Regions from separate parts of the Hyphomicrobium sp. DMF-1 genome, predicted to be linked through region 2. Evidence: riboswitches for the same ligand, from Rfam matches in the RefSeq annotation. Region 2 holds a riboswitch; the other holds the start of a gene.
What was found. Region 2 has a riboswitch for cobalamin ahead of PE058_RS05555 (TonB-dependent receptor plug domain-containing protein). Riboswitches for the same ligand answer to the same signal wherever they lie in the genome.
Positions count from the first base shown of each region.

Region 1: another riboswitch for cobalamin. It lies ahead of PE058_RS16600 (TonB-dependent receptor plug domain-containing protein); the one in region 2 lies ahead of PE058_RS05555 (TonB-dependent receptor plug domain-containing protein).

Region 1 is NZ_CP115706.1:3,622,590-3,630,373, reverse strand. Features, by position in the region: gene PE058_RS16625 (LysR substrate-binding domain-containing protein) at 1-789, shown strand, start outside; gene PE058_RS16620 (TraB/GumN family protein) at 870-1,877, opposite strand; gene PE058_RS16615 (hypothetical protein) at 1,911-2,666, shown strand; gene PE058_RS16610 (hypothetical protein) at 2,918-3,463, opposite strand; gene PE058_RS16605 (DUF7676 family protein) at 3,532-4,158, opposite strand; gene PE058_RS16600 (TonB-dependent receptor plug domain-containing protein) at 4,252-6,147, opposite strand; cobalamin riboswitch at 6,404-6,629, opposite strand; partial or broken gene PE058_RS16595 (caspase family protein) at 6,807-7,688, shown strand.
Region 2 is NZ_CP115706.1:1,229,214-1,236,997, forward strand. Features, by position in the region: gene PE058_RS05535 (MupA/Atu3671 family FMN-dependent luciferase-like monooxygenase) at 1-1,205, opposite strand, end outside; gene PE058_RS05540 (TetR/AcrR family transcriptional regulator) at 1,547-2,116, shown strand; gene PE058_RS05545 (quinoprotein relay system zinc metallohydrolase 2) at 2,331-3,212, shown strand; gene PE058_RS05550 (quinoprotein dehydrogenase-associated SoxYZ-like carrier) at 3,253-4,101, shown strand; gene PE058_RS05555 (TonB-dependent receptor plug domain-containing protein) at 4,203-6,311, opposite strand; cobalamin riboswitch at 6,557-6,795, opposite strand; gene PE058_RS05560 (DUF6925 family protein) at 6,899-7,784, opposite strand, start outside.

The sequences.
Region 1 (7,784 bases), 2.4 Mb from region 2:
GACCGGCTCGGCGCTCAGCTCGTGGAGCGCACGACCTCTCGGGCACTGCTTACGCCTCTCGGAGCTCAGATCGTGGAGATCGCCAGGCGCATGCTGAAAGACGCAAGCGAGATCCGGAGTCTCGCTTCGAGCAGCAGCAAGGAATTGAGCGGCCTATTGCGGCTCGGGTTGCCGCCCACCATTGGTCCATACCTGATGCAGCGTGCCGCGCCGAAGCTGCACCGGACCTACCCGGATCTGCGGCTCTATGTGCGTGAGGACCTGCCCCAGCTTCTCCCGCGCTCGCTCGAGGAAGGGGTGCATGACGTCATCATCTGTCCCTTGCCGGTGAAAGGCGCGGAAATAGAAAGTGTCGTCCTGTTCCGCGAGCCGCTCCTGCTCACCGTCGCGGCGGATCATCCGTTGGGCAAGAAGGCACATGCGACGCTGGCGGACATCAAGGGAGAGGATGTCCTGGCCTTAGGGCCGGGCCACCAGCTGCACGAGACGGCCATCGAGCTCTGCAAAACCACGGGCGCCAGGCTGCGCTACGATTTCGAGGGGACGAGCCTCGACATGTTGCGCGAGATGGTCGTGATGGGCCTCGGCGTCACGTTCATGCCTGGCCTCTACGCAAGAAGCGAGCTCATTCAGGACAAGGACGTGAGGCTGCTCGAGATAAAGGATCGTCCGCTGTTTCGGACGATGGGCATGGCGTGGCGCAAGTCCAGCGCACGCAGGGAAACCTACGAGAAGCTCGCGGGCTTCTTCAAGAAGATGGTTGAAGCCGGGCTCGAAAGACGCCGATAAGCACTGGTTAGGCCGCGCTGAAGCACAGAAAGATCTGGCAGCGCTGGCGTCCCCAGAGCTCGGCTATGTGACGAGCTTGGCTATTCGACAGGCGTCACAGAGAACCCGCTCGACTTCAGGATCGAGATAAGGCCGTCCGCTCCCGGAAGGTGGGTTGCGCCAACGGCGACAAAGGCGCCGCCAGTCTCAAACAACGGCAGTCCCCGCTCGGCCATTCGCACGTTGCGCGCGGTGATCAGGCCGTGCCGGATGTCCTGCATACGTGCATCCGTGAGCCCCGCGTTCGGTGCAAGCTCACGCATGAGATCGAGCGAAGCTGAAATTTGCCGGCCTTTGTAGAGTTCCAGCATCGTGGCCGTCACGTCGTCGGCCCGGTCATTCATCTCGATGCTGGAGCGTAGCCAGGCAGCTTGAGCTTCGTCTGGTATGGAAGCCAGCGTTTCAAACTGTTCGAGAAGAGTTTCGAGCCCCACGATTTTCTTGCCTTGTGACTTGGCAAAGTTTGCGACGATGAGATCCATGGGTTCATGCGTCACATTCGGGCATCCAGCCGCCAGAAAGAGTGTGGCCACCCACGGCCGGACGCCTAGTGCGAGGTCTTCGGGATAGCCCGCGGCGGCGATCGCCTTTTCGACCACACGCAATTCGCTATCGTCCAGCATGCGCTGCAAAGGCTTGTCGCGGGCGCTCATCAGCTTTCCGGCCTGCGCCATCACATGACCGTAAGCGCCGCGTGACAATTGCTCTTGCTCGAGTGCGACCACACGCGAAGCGGTGATAGCGGATGTAACGGCCGGGCTAAGCTCTTGAAGGCTAGGGTGAGCGATGTGAAGCGTGCCGAGAACGTAGGACGGCGAAATGCCGTGCCTTTCGATGCGCCACAGGATCGCCTGACTGTTTTCCGCCTGCCTTGCATTTTCGAGCAAGGATGCGACCCCTGCCGGACGTTTGAGTGAGAGTTCGGCGATGAGACTGCGTCCCTCGCACCCGGGCTGCGGTGCCGCGTAGCTGTTCGATGGGCTCAAAGAGCTGACCAAGACCATCGCAGATACTGCGATTGCACGAACCGTCGCGATTGTTTTTGCCATTGCGTTCTCACTGAGCAAGCCAGCCGTGTTGAGATGAACAAAGGTCGCTTCGTAGAACGAAGCCGCGAGCGGCTCGGATCTCCGGATTGGATTTCATTTTCCAGCAAATCTGGGATCAGTCGAGGGCGGGAAATATTCCATGGAATTATTGCTCCATTTTCCAGCCCGCAGATCAAATCCAACACCGCCGCGTCGACGTTTGCGGGAGACTGCAAGGGGAGTACAGAGATGCCAAGCTGGCGTGCCTCATTGAATTGCAAAAGAAACTCGTCGCTCTCAAAGCGGGGCGTGTTCATTGTCATTGTGTTCGCGCCTCTTCTGAGCGCCTGCAGTGACGAACCGGCGGTTCAAGGTAAGCCAGCGAAAACGCCGCAATCGAGATCGGGCCTCGACCGGCAATGGCTGGAGATCCACAGCTCAATCAAACCTGCGCAGTGGGTTTTGGATTGGCGGCATCCGAAGGAACGGTCGGCCTCTGACGAGGAGATGCAGCGCGTACAAAAGCATCTCACGGCGGCGCATAACATCTACCGGGAAAGCGAGCGAATGATTGCCAATCGCGCCGTTCAGCTCGAGCAGATGCTGGCAAAGCTCAATGTGCAGGAAAGCGCGGCGAACATACTGGAGGATATTTCCTCGGTCGCTGGCGAAATCGGGCAGACCGAGGGCTTCGGCGCAGTTTCCCAACATTACTACATTTTGCGCAGCGGAAAGTACGATCGAGAAGCTGCGCTCGCTTTGCTGAAGCAGCGGTACGGCACCCGCACCGTCAAATCTACGGGCGATTGAGCAACCCTCGCGCACCAGGAGTGCTTCACATGATGATTGCGCATCGCCTCGTGATCCAGTTCGCGGCTTGCTAGCGTAACGCGAGCGCGGACGCTGAGTTTATGAGCACTCGGCCGACGCGGCCCAGTCGCGACGGCAACCCATCCCGCTGATCGCGGCTGGGCGGTGTATCTTGCAACGAGCCTTTGATTGATGGAGGAGGGAGCCGACGCTCCCTCCTGCTGGTAGCGGCGCTATAGGCTGACAGGCGCTTAGGCCGCGGGGACTGTCAGAGACGATGAACGTTCGACAAATGCCTTCAGTACGAAGTGCAGGGCAAGAAGGCCGGCGTAGGCCAGACCATTGAGCGCGAGAACCCAGCCGACGGTCTCGAACGTATAGGCTTCGGCTCCGCCGAGAACGAGAGCCGCGGCAAAGATGGCTCCCTGGAAAACGATGAAGGCCGTGGCAAACGCGAGTGCGGCCGAACCTGACGGTGAGGCGAGGCGCACCGATAGCCGCGCGGCGAAGAACCCCGCCACCATCGCTGCGCCGATCAAGGTGGACCAGACGAGTGACATCCCTTCCATGGGATATCCGAGGATCGCGAACCCAACCAGTTGATTGAGAAGCCATGCCACCAAGACGGTGAGCAGGCCTTCCATCCGGTTCAGGCCGACGGCGGCAAGCGCGGCGACTGCCACAAACGGGGCGCCGCAAGAAAATGCAAGCGTGCCTCCGAGGCCCAATGCGCAGATGAGAGCCATCCAGAGCATCGGAGCCGGTGTCCGGAGGGAGGTAGAGGCGTTTGCGTTCATATCCAGGTTCTCCTCAATGGAAATGTTAGGGGGTATCCGCACGACCAAAAGCAGCTTCGGTTCCGCGCTCAGTCCATTTTCGGTTTCGCGGCAAAACCGCGGGCTTTTTCGTCCAAGGCTTCAGGCTCGCGGCCGAGCCACTTCTTGGAGATCGCGCGCCATGCCTTGAGACGATCCCAAACAGGCTCTTCCTCAGCGGTGTCCTCGTCCGTGACGAAAGGGTTCGGGAAGAAGATCGAGATCATCGGCTCATCCTTGCCGTTCCACATCTCGAAACCCCATGTGACGGGCGAACCATCGCCCATCATTCCGCGATACATCACGGCGCGTGACGGCTTGCGATGCGCACGAACCTCGGGCGAGGTCGGAGCGAAGGAGGGGCCCATCGTCTCGCCAACGCAGAGGTGGAAATGGCCGCCCTTGCTGAAGAAAATAGTGAGATAGCCGTCATGCACGGTGATCCGGCTCGGTGGCGTTACGCACATGATCTCGTAAGCCGCGCCCTGAATAAGGGGCCCATATCTCAGGCCATCCCAGTGGTTTTCGAAGATGTCCGTGAGAAACGCGACCAGGAAGTCCTGCGTTGCGGGAAGTGCCCACTCCTGACGAGACGCGACGCCGCCGCAGCTTGGGGCTTTGATGAGAGTCGGCTCGGGATTGATGTTCCAGGTCTCGAAACTTCGGGGCATTTCCATGAGTGGCTCTCCCAATCGTTCTGCTTTGTGGTGAAACGAGCGGACCCGAAATGGCCGCTCGTTTCTATCTTCAGAGTCCATCCGGCGTCCGGGTCAGTTGCCAGGCAACGGCATCTTGAGGCCGCCGTAGACCGAGAGCCCAGCGGTGCCGTATCCGACGTAGGTTTGATAGTCCTCGTTGAGCAGGTTTTCGCCGCGTACGTAGGCTTCGACACCGGGAAGCAACTCGTAAGAGGCTTTCGCGCTCACCAACACGTAGTCGTCGAGTTCGACGCCGCCGCTACCGAGCGTATCGGTCACGCCCTTTGCGGTGACGTTGAGGGCCACCTTCTCCATGGGCACGAGGTCAACTCCGAGTACCACGTTGTTCTTGGGAACGTGGTTGAGCCGGGCACCCGACGCGGTCTCGGTGTCGACATAGGTGTAGCTCGCCGACACGGTGACGCCGGGCACGATCATCACAGCCGAGGTCAGCTCAACGCCGTTGCGTCGCGTCACGCCGGGGATGTTGGTGTATTTGTATTTGCCCGTTCCGGGGTTGTACTCGGTGGTGATGAGGTTGTCGGTATCGAGCTCGAAATACGTCGCGCCCAGTTGCACCCTGCCGTCCAGGAAACCCTGGTCGATGCCGGCGTCCCAGGTCTTGCTGGTCTCCGGCTCGAGATTAGGGTTCCCGTACTCCGAATAGGATGGATAGAGCGGGAATTCCCCGAACAGCTCGTCCAGGGACGGCACGCGGAAGCCGGTCCCATAGCTTCCCCGGATCTTCGTAGCGCTTCCCGGAAAGAGATAGGCGCCCGTCAGCCGGTGTGTTTTGAAGTCGCCGAAATTGCTGTGGCTATCGAGACGGCCGCCGCCCGTCAGCACCAAGCCGTCAATTGGCTCGATCATGAGCTGCGCAAAGTAGCCTGTCCAATCTGCCGATTGGCCGTTGACGGAGTAGGAGTCCGCCGTCGTCTTTTCCCAATCGACGCCGCCCAGCAAAGACAAGCGCTCGTTGAGTGTCACAACACCTTGGTATTCGGCCTTGACGCGCTCGCCGACGTAGCTCCCGGCCGAGCTGCCGAAATACTCGCGCTCGTTCCGCATCCCTTGCAGCGCGACGGTGTTCCGGAATGCCCCGTCGAGAAACGAGACCTCGGCGCCCACCCGTCCGGCATGCTGTACGACATCGACGGTATCGGCATTGTCGTTAAACGGAAATCCGCCGTCGATATCGAGATCGGCGTCGAGCGTGCGGGCGCTGAAGAAGACCTTCGCAGACGGGGTGAGATAGTATTCGCCTCGTCCCGAGAATGTCAGGTTTCTGTAGCCGTCATCCTCGGTGCCAACCGCGGCTGCGGAGAAACCGTCCGTGTCGACGCCTTGGGCGGTGACCGAAATGTTGCTGCCGTCGTTGGCGGCGTAGCCAGCGGTATAGGCGCCGCGAAAGGTATTGTAGGCGCCGTATTCCACGCCTCCCCCTTGGGAGAAGCCGGGCTTGGTCGCTTTTTTGGTCTCGATGTTGATGACACCGGCAACAGCGTCGCCGCCGAACAGCGTGCTCTGCGAGCCCTTCACCAGCTCGATACGTGACACATCGCCGACAAGCAAATGCTCGAAGGCGGTCTCGGTGGTGACGCCCGAGGGGTCGCTCAGATCCATCCCGTCGACGAGCAACTTTACGTACCTTCCGCTCGCCCCGCGGATGCTGATTCCGGCTTGCGTGCCCGGCGGTCCGAATTGTGAAAAGTTCACGCCAGGCAAGGTCTCGAGGTAGTCCTTGAGATAGGTCCTCGATTGCTTCGCGAGATCCTTCTCCGTGAGAACCTCCACGGTGGAGCCGACTTTCGAGGCGTCCGTCGGCGTGCGGTTGGCCGAGTAGATGGTTATGCCTTCAAGCTCCATAACTTGAGCTTTCGCCGAATGGCCGAATGCCGACGCGACAAGCAGCACGGTCGACGACACTAGCACCGCCCTGCGGGCAGTCCCGAAATCGCGCGCTGCCACGAAAGAAATTCGATACGTCACAAGTCCCCCGTCACGATTGATGGACGGGAGCCCGTGCAGACTCACCACAAAATCAAACAGCCCCACACGATGCCCACGCAGCCGCACATGCATGCAGCGGCGCGCGGCGTTGCAGCGCGAGACTTTGTTTTGTCAGAGGGTTGTTTCGACCCAAGGCATGCCTGACGTAGCTCCCAAAAGGTTGCACATCAGCCGCCACTACGGGTAACCGTTCCACCGAGCGTCCCGCACGGAGGATGGGCGACTCGTGCCGGCAGGTCTCCTGGCTCACGGCTCGAACGTCTCGCTCCGACCTTCCCGGTGATCCAACGCGGATCTCCAGTGGCATAAAAGGAGTAGACTTGCCGCTTACAGTTGCGGGAGCAGCCTCGGCTTCGGCGCAGTGACGCGCCTCACCGTGTTCCCTTTTCACCCGTCGCTCGCTTGCGCGCACTCCGGGAACCGTCACGCGTACTAAGACGCGGTAACTTGCGGCGGTTGTCAATCCCCCATCGCGAAGATGTGGTGACACCCGCGGCGCGCCGGTCGCGCGACGTGGCTTCTCTGGTTTCCAAACCGAGGGTGAGCGCGAACTCGGTGATGCTTGTTCACAGCAATGGAGCGAGGAGCGAAGTGCACTCGGCTAGGCACGCTCAACGATGCGCGGCGATGAGAGAGTGTGCCGTGCTCAGCGATGCCGTGGGTTCGGCACACCTTGTCATCACACGGGAAGATTTGTCAGATCTTCTGGGACACCCTTGTGTGGCCGCAAATCATCAGAGTACAAATTGGTATGTAATATACTTTTTGCATATGACTATTGGGGATACATCATGCCTCATCGTCTATTCGCATTTGTTGCGGCCTTTGCAGTTTTTCTATCGCTTGGACACAGCGCGCACGCGACGCAGAGAATAGCGCTGGTCATTGGGAATTCGAACTACAAGGTGGGGCCACTCGCCAATCCGATCAAAGATGCGGAAGCCATTGCCCGCACCTTCGAATCCTTGGGATTCGATAAGGTCCTTCTCAGAAAGGATGTGGGTATCCAGGGCATCAGAAGTGCGTTGGGAGAGATCTCGCGGCTTGCTGTTGGGGCCGATGTCGCGGTCATCTATTTTGCCGGACATGGCACTGAGTATTCCGGCAAGAACTATTTGATCCCGGTCGATGCCCGGCTTGATCGCAGCTCGGATCTCGATCTCGAGGCCGTGAGCCTCGACACGGTCCTCAATCAGCTCGACGGCGTTCGGAAGCTCAAACTTGTTATCCTCGACGCCTGCCGGAACAACGTGTTTCCGATGGCCGGCGGGCGCAGAAGCATCCCGCGCGGCCTGGCGCGCGTTGAACCTGACGGCAATACGCTCGTTGCCTACGCCGCCAAGGAGGGGATGACGGCGGACGACGGCAGCGGGCTTGAGCACAGCCCTTATACGAAGGCCTTGTTGCGCCACCTTTCTGCGTCGAGCACCGAGATCCGGCTGGTTTTCGGACGCGTCCGCGATGACGTGATGGAGCTCACGCACGGTCAGCAGATTCCGCATGTGTACGGGTCTCTAGGCGGAGGAGAGATTTACCTCGGTGGAGCGGGCGCTACGCCACCTGCGGCGGCTGCGCCGGCAGTAACCCCGCCTGTA
Region 2 (7,784 bases):
GCGCTGTCCGCGGCGAGGCGGTCGCCGACGAGGGCGATCCGGAAGCGGGACTGGTTGCCTGTGCGCGCAAAAAATGCGGCAAGCGCCGAGACAGTCCGCTCCGCCTCCCAGGTCTCGGGCAGGGGAAGCTGGATGGTCTCATACGCGGGGATCGCGCCGTCGTCTTTTGGCAGCACGCCGTTGAGATCGGGATCGCGCGCCTCCGTGAGGCGATCGCGGAAATAGCTCTCGTTCTTCGCCAGCTCGTGCGTCAGCTCCGTGAGCCGGATGCTTTCGTCTGCGTCGACCGGGCGGATCACCTCGCCCTTGGCGAGAACCGCGCTGGGATCGACAGCCTCGCCCGCGCTGTCGCGGAGTGCCTTGATACGCACGCTGCCGTCGGCTGCGGCGAGGGTGGCGCCGCTCTTGTCGACATCGATCACCGTTCCAGGGCGCGCCGCGACGCTCGTCGTGTCGATTTCGAGATCGGTCACGGCGTAGGCGCCGGATGCGGTTGTGATCTTGGGCAGGCAGAGCGGGTTTGCGTAGCGCTGGCCGAAGGAGAGCGCGCGCTGAAGACGTCCGATCTGGCTGACCGACTGGCGGAAGTCTAGGGTGGCGGCGGCTTCGGGGCGTTTTGTCTTCCCGAAGTAGAGGCGCTCGCCGAAGGATTGCGGGCGGCCTTCGAGGCTTCCGCTCTCGATCTTCTCGATCAGCTCGGAGAACGAGGCAATGCCAGCTTCGAAGCACTTCGTATTCAGCGTGAGCGCTGTGTCATCGTCGCTGATCTCGAAGGCGCGCTCGGCGTAGATCGCGCCCTCGTCGATCCCCTCCGACAGTGCGTGCCAGGTGACGCCGTAGCCGGTCTCTCCGGCCAGGATGGCCCAGACCGGCGTGTTGAGGCCTGCGTAGCGAGGCAGAGGGCCATCATGGAAGTTCGCCGAGCCTTCACGCGCGCGCTGCCAGACACCCTTGGGGATGAGCCGGAGATTGGCGATGCTGAAGAACCAGTCGTAGGTGTAGGGCGCGAGATCCTGCTCGAGGCTGGCGCCGGGCGCCAGGGTCGGGATGCCGTGCCCTTTGGCCCAGGACGCGACCTGATCGTTGGCCGTAACGACCGCTTCGATCTTGTGCTGCCGCTCTCGCAGCGCCTCTCCGCATTGGACGAGGAGCGATTCATCGCCCATCACCACACACGCAATCTTCTTTGCTGCGGTTTGCGTCATGTCAGCCCTGTAGAAATACGACGTAGGTTCGGAGACCGCCCTGGAATTGACGGGAGGCGGCACGCATCAGGAAAGGTCACTGTTTTCAGTGCCTTGGTCCGCATCCCTCTGGTTCCCGTTTGGGCGCATCTTAGCTTCTTTGCCACCATCCGTCAGACGAGCCCGAGCACATGGTGAAAGCGAACAATTTTCTGGATTCTAGCGCGGAAACCCCCTTCACTTCCGTGGGCGGATAGAGTGATGGTTAACGGCGGGTGCTCGCAATATCATCCGGCGCTTCGGGAGCGGGCAGCCGGCGCGCTCGATTGACAACCTACCAGTTGGTAGGTAAAAAGTGGCAAATGACGACCATGGATACCAAGACAGCTTTGCTCGCGGAGGCGGAGAGCCTCGTGCGTACCGTCGGGTATGCTGCTTTCAGCTATGCCGACCTTTCGGAGCGCGTCGGGATACGCAAGGCCAGCATCCACCATCACTTTCCCACCAAGGAGAGCTTGGGGAACGCGCTGATCGACTCTTATCTCGAGCGCTTCCAGGCTGAGCTCGCCAAGCTTTCGGAGCGCCGGCTCGACACCAAGGGCAAGCTTCTGGCTTACGGCGATTTCTTCGTTCAGGGATTACGCGATCGGCAGATGCCCCTTTGCGGCGCATTGGCTGCAGATGCGGCCTATCTGCCGCCTTCGATGCAAGGGCGCGTCGAGCATTTCTTTCGTATTCATCTCGAGTGGCTGGAGCAGACGCTTCGCTCCGGTGTGTCGAGCGGCGATGTTCGCGCCGATCTCAAGCCCGAGCGGGCGGCGCTTCTCGTGCTGAGCACGCTTCAAGGGGCAAGCCTCGTCGCGTGGGCCTTGAAAGATCCCAGCACCATTCGTCCCGCCCTCAAGGAGGTCGTGGACAGCCTTGCGACGTAATTTTTTGGATCGATAGACTACCGACTGGAAGGAAGTCGGACCGATGGAAAAACTGGCGGATCGTTCGCGTCTTGAAGGAAAAGGTGCGGGAAGGCGAAAAGCCCTCGCGCCCGACGCGGAGTTGCTTTCGCGGGAGATCGAGGCGGCACATTCCCTTTCGCGCCGGACCTTTCTTGCCGCAACGTTCGCATTGGCTGCGCCAGTACTGCGATATGTGCCTGCGCGAGCGGGTGCGCCGTCCGCACTTTCGGTAAGCGAGGTGGCGCCGGGGGTCTTCGTTCATCAGGGGCTCTACGAGGAGCAGTCTCCGCAAAACAGGGGTGATATCGCGAACGCGAGCTTCATCGTCGGCAAGGACGCTGTGGCGGTCATCGACACGTCGGGCAGCTTCAAAGTGGGCCGGGAGCTGCACGCCGCGATCCGAGGCGTGACGGACCGGCCAATCAAGTACGTCATCAACACGCACATGCATCCAGATCATGTGCTGGGCAATGCGGCCTTCAAGGCGGACAGCCCGGACTATGTCGGTCATCACAAGCTACAACGCGCGCTCGCCATGCGGGCCGATAGCTATCTCCAGTCCAACAAGCTGATGCTCGGCGACGAGGCGTTCGAAGGCTCGGAGATCGTGCTGCCCACCGTGCTGGTGGAGGACAAGCTGTCGCTCGATCTGGGCGGGCGTAGCCTCATCTGCGAGCCCCAGAAGACGGCGCATACCGATAACGATCTCATCATCACGGATACGGCAACCGACACGCTGTTTCTCGGCGACCTGCTGTTCTCCGTCCATATTCCGACGATCGACGGCTCCATCAAGGGCTGGCTTTCGCTGCTGGACGAGCTTGCGACGCGGAAAGCGGCGCGCGTGGTGCCGGGGCACGGACCTCCAGCCATGGAGTTCCCCGGCGCGCTCGATGCCGAGCGGAAATACCTGTCCACGGTGGCCAGCGATGTCCGCAAGCTGATCGCTGACAACAAGACGATGAGCGAGGCCGCCAAAACCGCCGCGCTCTCGGAACGGGCGGATTGGAAACTGTTCGACACCTTCCACGTGCGAAACGTGACCACGGCGTTCGCGGAGCTGGAATGGGACTGACCGAGACAAGAGCAACAAGATCAATCGAGGAGGATAGCCGGTGAGCAGGATTTTCAAGGTCGGAGGACTTGTCAGCGACGTAGGGCGCCGCACAGCGATCGCGGTTGCTCTCGCGCTTGGTGTGGCGGGAATGTCTTTGCCTGCCGTTGCCGGCGATGAAGACCTTTGGCCGTCGCTGCGCAAGGAAGTCTTCGGTGAAAGAGCGATCGTCGAGGGCGACGGCCTCATTGTGATCGACGCGCCGGAGCGGGCGGAGGACGCAGCGATCGTTCCGATCACCATGCGCGTGCCGCCCAGCGTCAAGGGCGCGCTGAAGTCGCTCACGCTGATCATCGACCAAAACCCGGCGCCCGTGGCAGCCGCGTTCACGTTCGGTCCTGCCGCCGGGGATGGCGGCGGAGAGCGGCGCATGACCACGCGCGTACGCATCGATACCTACTCGTATGTGCGCGCCATCGTGGAGACCAGCGATGGCACGCTGCACATGGCAAAGACTTTCGTAAAGGCGTCCGGCGGATGCTCGGCGCCCGCACCCAAGGATATCGACGGCGCGAGTTCGGATCTCGGGAAGATCGTCGTGAAGAGCTTCGATCCTGCGCTCGAGACGACGCCGCTTCGGGAAGCGCAAATCATGATCCGTCACCCGAACATCAACGGGCTTCAGATGGACCCGGTAACGCGCGCCTATACACCTGCGCGGTTCGTGAAGACGATGACGGTCAATCGGGGCGAGGATCTCGTTTTCCGGGTTGAGACCAGCATCTCGATCTCATCCGATCCGCACTATCGCTTCACCTACGCCAACACAAAGAACAACGAGCTCGACGTCGTCGCCATCGACACCGACGAGACCGAGTTCAAGGGCGAGACCCGTCACAAAGGTCTTTGACGGTTGCAAACGGAATGCCCGCAGCCGGTGTGGTTTGGCTGCGGGCGCGCGACGAAGTGACGGGAGCGTGGGGGCACTCCATCGCTTTCCGAGTTCTTCTCTTAGCGATACTTGGCCCAGTGGGCTGTAGAGGGATCCTCGAGCTTGATCCGCACGCCGCCGTAGGCTGCCAGGCCAAGCGTATTGTAGCCCAGGATCTCCTGATACTGCTCATCCAGCAGGTTATCGACACGTCCGAAGATCTCGAACTGCGGCGTGACCTCGTAGGATCCCGCGATGTTCACGAGCCAATAGTCGTCCAGCACGACGTTCTGGAAGCTCACGAAGTCGGTGTCTTCCGTCTGGCCGTTGTAGATCGCCGCAAGGTTGAGATTTCCGCGGCCACCATCGAAGCTGTAGTTCACGTCGCCACGCCCCGCGTGCTCGGGGCGGCGGATCTCGATGGAGCCGTCGGGGTTGGAAGCGTCGAGGTAGGTGTAGCTGGCGCCGATTGTCAGGCCCTGCATCACGGCGAGACGGCCTGAAATCTCCACACCCTTGCGCTCGCTCACACCGAGCTGATTGTACATGGAGTTACCGGAGCTGGTGATCTCGTTCTTGAGGTCGGCTTCGAAGTAGGTCACGTCCAGGATAGCGCGGCCCTTGAGGAAGCTGAACTCCACACCGGCGTCCCAGCTGTAGGATTCCTCGGGAACCAGGTTCGGGTTTCCGATGAAGTTACCGAGAACGGTGCCGAACTGCTCGAACATGCCGGGCAGGGCAACGCTGGTGCCGGTGCTGGTGTGCGGCCTCAGGCCGATCTCAGGCAAATTCAGCGACGCGTTGACGTTCCAGGTCGTGAAATCGGCGAACGTATCGTTGTTGTCACGACGGATCGTGCCGCCCACGAACAAGCGGTCGTAGAAGCCCGTGCGGTATTCGCCGACCGTCGCCACGTGACCGCGCTCGCGGGTGAGCGCGTCGGTGTAGCTGTATCCCGGGGTGAACTCCTCGTCCTTCTTCTCGATGAAGCCGCTGATGCTGTGCTTCGATTGCAGAAGCTCAGGTGTCGAGAAGCGATAGGTGGCGAGGTAGGAGTAGGTTTCGGCGATGGAGTCGTTCGTTGAGACGCCGCCCCAGGGGCCCGATGCGAAGTACCAGGAGTCCGTGTCGGTCCGGTTGGCTTTGACCACGTGCGTGAGCGCGCCTCCCAGCATGTCCCACCGCAGGTTCACGCCGCCGAGAAAGAGATCCGTCTTGGAATAGTCCGGCGCATCGCCCACGCTGTTGTAAGGGGTTTGGGGGCGCGGCATGTAAAGATCGGGGTCGGAGTTGACGAGCTTGTGCGAGTTGCGCACGAAGAAATCGAGCGTCATGCCCTGCATCAGGGTCACACCGCCTTTGACGTTGATGCTGGAGTTGTTCCAGGGATCGTCTTCCGTGCCCCAGATGTCCCAGTTGAAGCCGTCCTGCTCGCGGTAACCGGCGCTGATCGCCAGCCAGAACTGGTCGGTGCCGCCGGAAGCGCGGGCGGACACATCTCGCGTGCCATAGCTGCCGAACTCGGTCTTCGCAGCCAAGGTGATCGGGCCCTTGCCGCCCTTCGTGATGACGTTGACGACGCCACCGATCGCCTTCGAGCCGTAGATACCGCTCTGTCCGCCGCGAATGACCTCAATGCGCTCGATGTCGTCGGCCATGAGGTTCGACCAGTCGAATTCGTTGCCGGTGGCCGCGGAGGCGTCGATGCCGTCGATGAGCACGAGGGTGTGATTGCCTTCGGCGCCGCGGATACGGATTTGCGTGATGCCGCCTGCACTTCCCGATTGGCTGACCGAGACGCCCGGCAGGCTGCGAAGCGCGTCGGCGGCATGGCGGATCTGCTGCGCCTTGAGCTGGGCGCCGGTCACGACTGTGATGGCTGAGCCGATCTGATTGGCGGGGACGCCGGTCACGGTCTGGCCGTCGCCGCCGTTCGATGTAAGCGCGGCCGCATCAGCGGAATCCGCGGGGCCAGGGACGGCGTAGGACGACGGCGAGCCAGTGGTCTTGCTCACCTTTGTTTTGGGCTTCTCGACGGTCGCGCCTTCGACGACCAGCGGCGGAAGCTCCTCCGCTTCCTGGGCTACGGCGGGCGTCGCGAGCGTCACAAGCGTGGCGCTGGTCGAGAGCAGAAGCGCTTTCAAGACACCTTTTGGCGCCGATGTCGCGGCGATATTACGATACGTCACAAATTCCCCCGTCACGAGTGATGGACGGGAACTCCGGCAGGTCGGCCCGACGGCTCGCAACGGCGGCACACAATGCGAAGGCGCCGCAAGTATCGCGGCACGATGCATTGCCCGCCATACGCGAGCGTTCTTGGTTCTCAAATCAGGTGGGTATCGAGACCCTGGGCATGCCTGACGTTGCTCCCATTCGGTTGCACATCAGCCGCCACTACGGGTAACCGTTCCAACGCGCGTCCCGCACGTAGGATGGGCGACTCGTGCCGGCAGGTCTCCTGGCTCACGGCTCAAGCGTCTCTTTACCTGCCTTCCCGGTTGCCCAATTGGGGGCCGCCAGTGGCGTCGTTGGTAGAGACTCGCCGTTTACAGTTGCGGGAGCAGCCTCGGCTTCGACGTGCTGCGCTTTTCAGCGCTCGCGTCACACCGTGTTCCCTCTTAGTCGCCGCCTGCTTGCGCAGATGGTGACACCGTCACGGTTCTTAGAGCGCCTCAAGGGAGGGGCAGAGTCAATGTGCAAACCTCGAACTCTTCCAACAGCACCTCCATGCGAGACACATCTGCCACACTCCTGATGTGGAGCGTTGCGCAGGTTACTCGTCGTCGCTCTCGGAGGCCCTGTCGAACTCAGCGCGCCAAGCTTCTATACTCTGCTGCAAAGCTTGATCAGCCGATGCTTCGCTGCGCCGGATCAGTTGGCGGATGGCATTTCGCAGCGCGGCTCTTTCGAGGCGGGTTTGTGGCTCGTCGAAGTTTGCCGGATCTTCCCGGTTCTCGATGGCGCGCCACACACGCTGCTTCGTCGCGGTGTAGGCAGGCGGTCCGAAAGCTGCGAGATAGTTCTGGAATTTTACGAACAATCCATCGTCGTAGGGAGTGTCCTCACCCAGTGCGCCGATGACGGGGTTGCCGGGATAGAGGAACGCGCACGGCGTCAGGCCGTCGGGGATTGGCGTGTTCGCCGAATGCGTTCTGCGCGCGGATAGTAGTTTGGGCAGCACGTGGGTGTGAGGACCTGGCGGCGAGACGCCGCCCGTGTCCGGCCCGCCGATCTTCTGATAAACCTCGGCGCGGCCGAGATGCGATATCACGACCCGGTGCGGATGCTGCGAGAGGATGGCCATACCGGCCTCGGTGGCGAAGGTCGGTTTACCGCAGCAGCTCCTGAGCACGCGCAAGAGATCCGGATCGCTGGTGCGCACGCAGAAGTCGATTTGCGGCTGGGCAAGGCCCACATCGAACAGAATGGAACCTCGATCCTCGGGGCGGATGGCGTCGCGATCGATGCCGAGCTCGGTCAAGGCCTCGCGCTGAGCGGCTGCGGCTTCCGCGTCGGGCAGGCAAAGCGCGATGCCCTGGCTCCAGCGATGGGGACGAGGGCTCAACAACTCGTAAGCGACGGGCTCTACGTTCTCCTTCAGCGCAATGCGGATGGCGCCGCGGCTGGTGGCGCGGGTGAGATTTTCCGGATCGTCGACG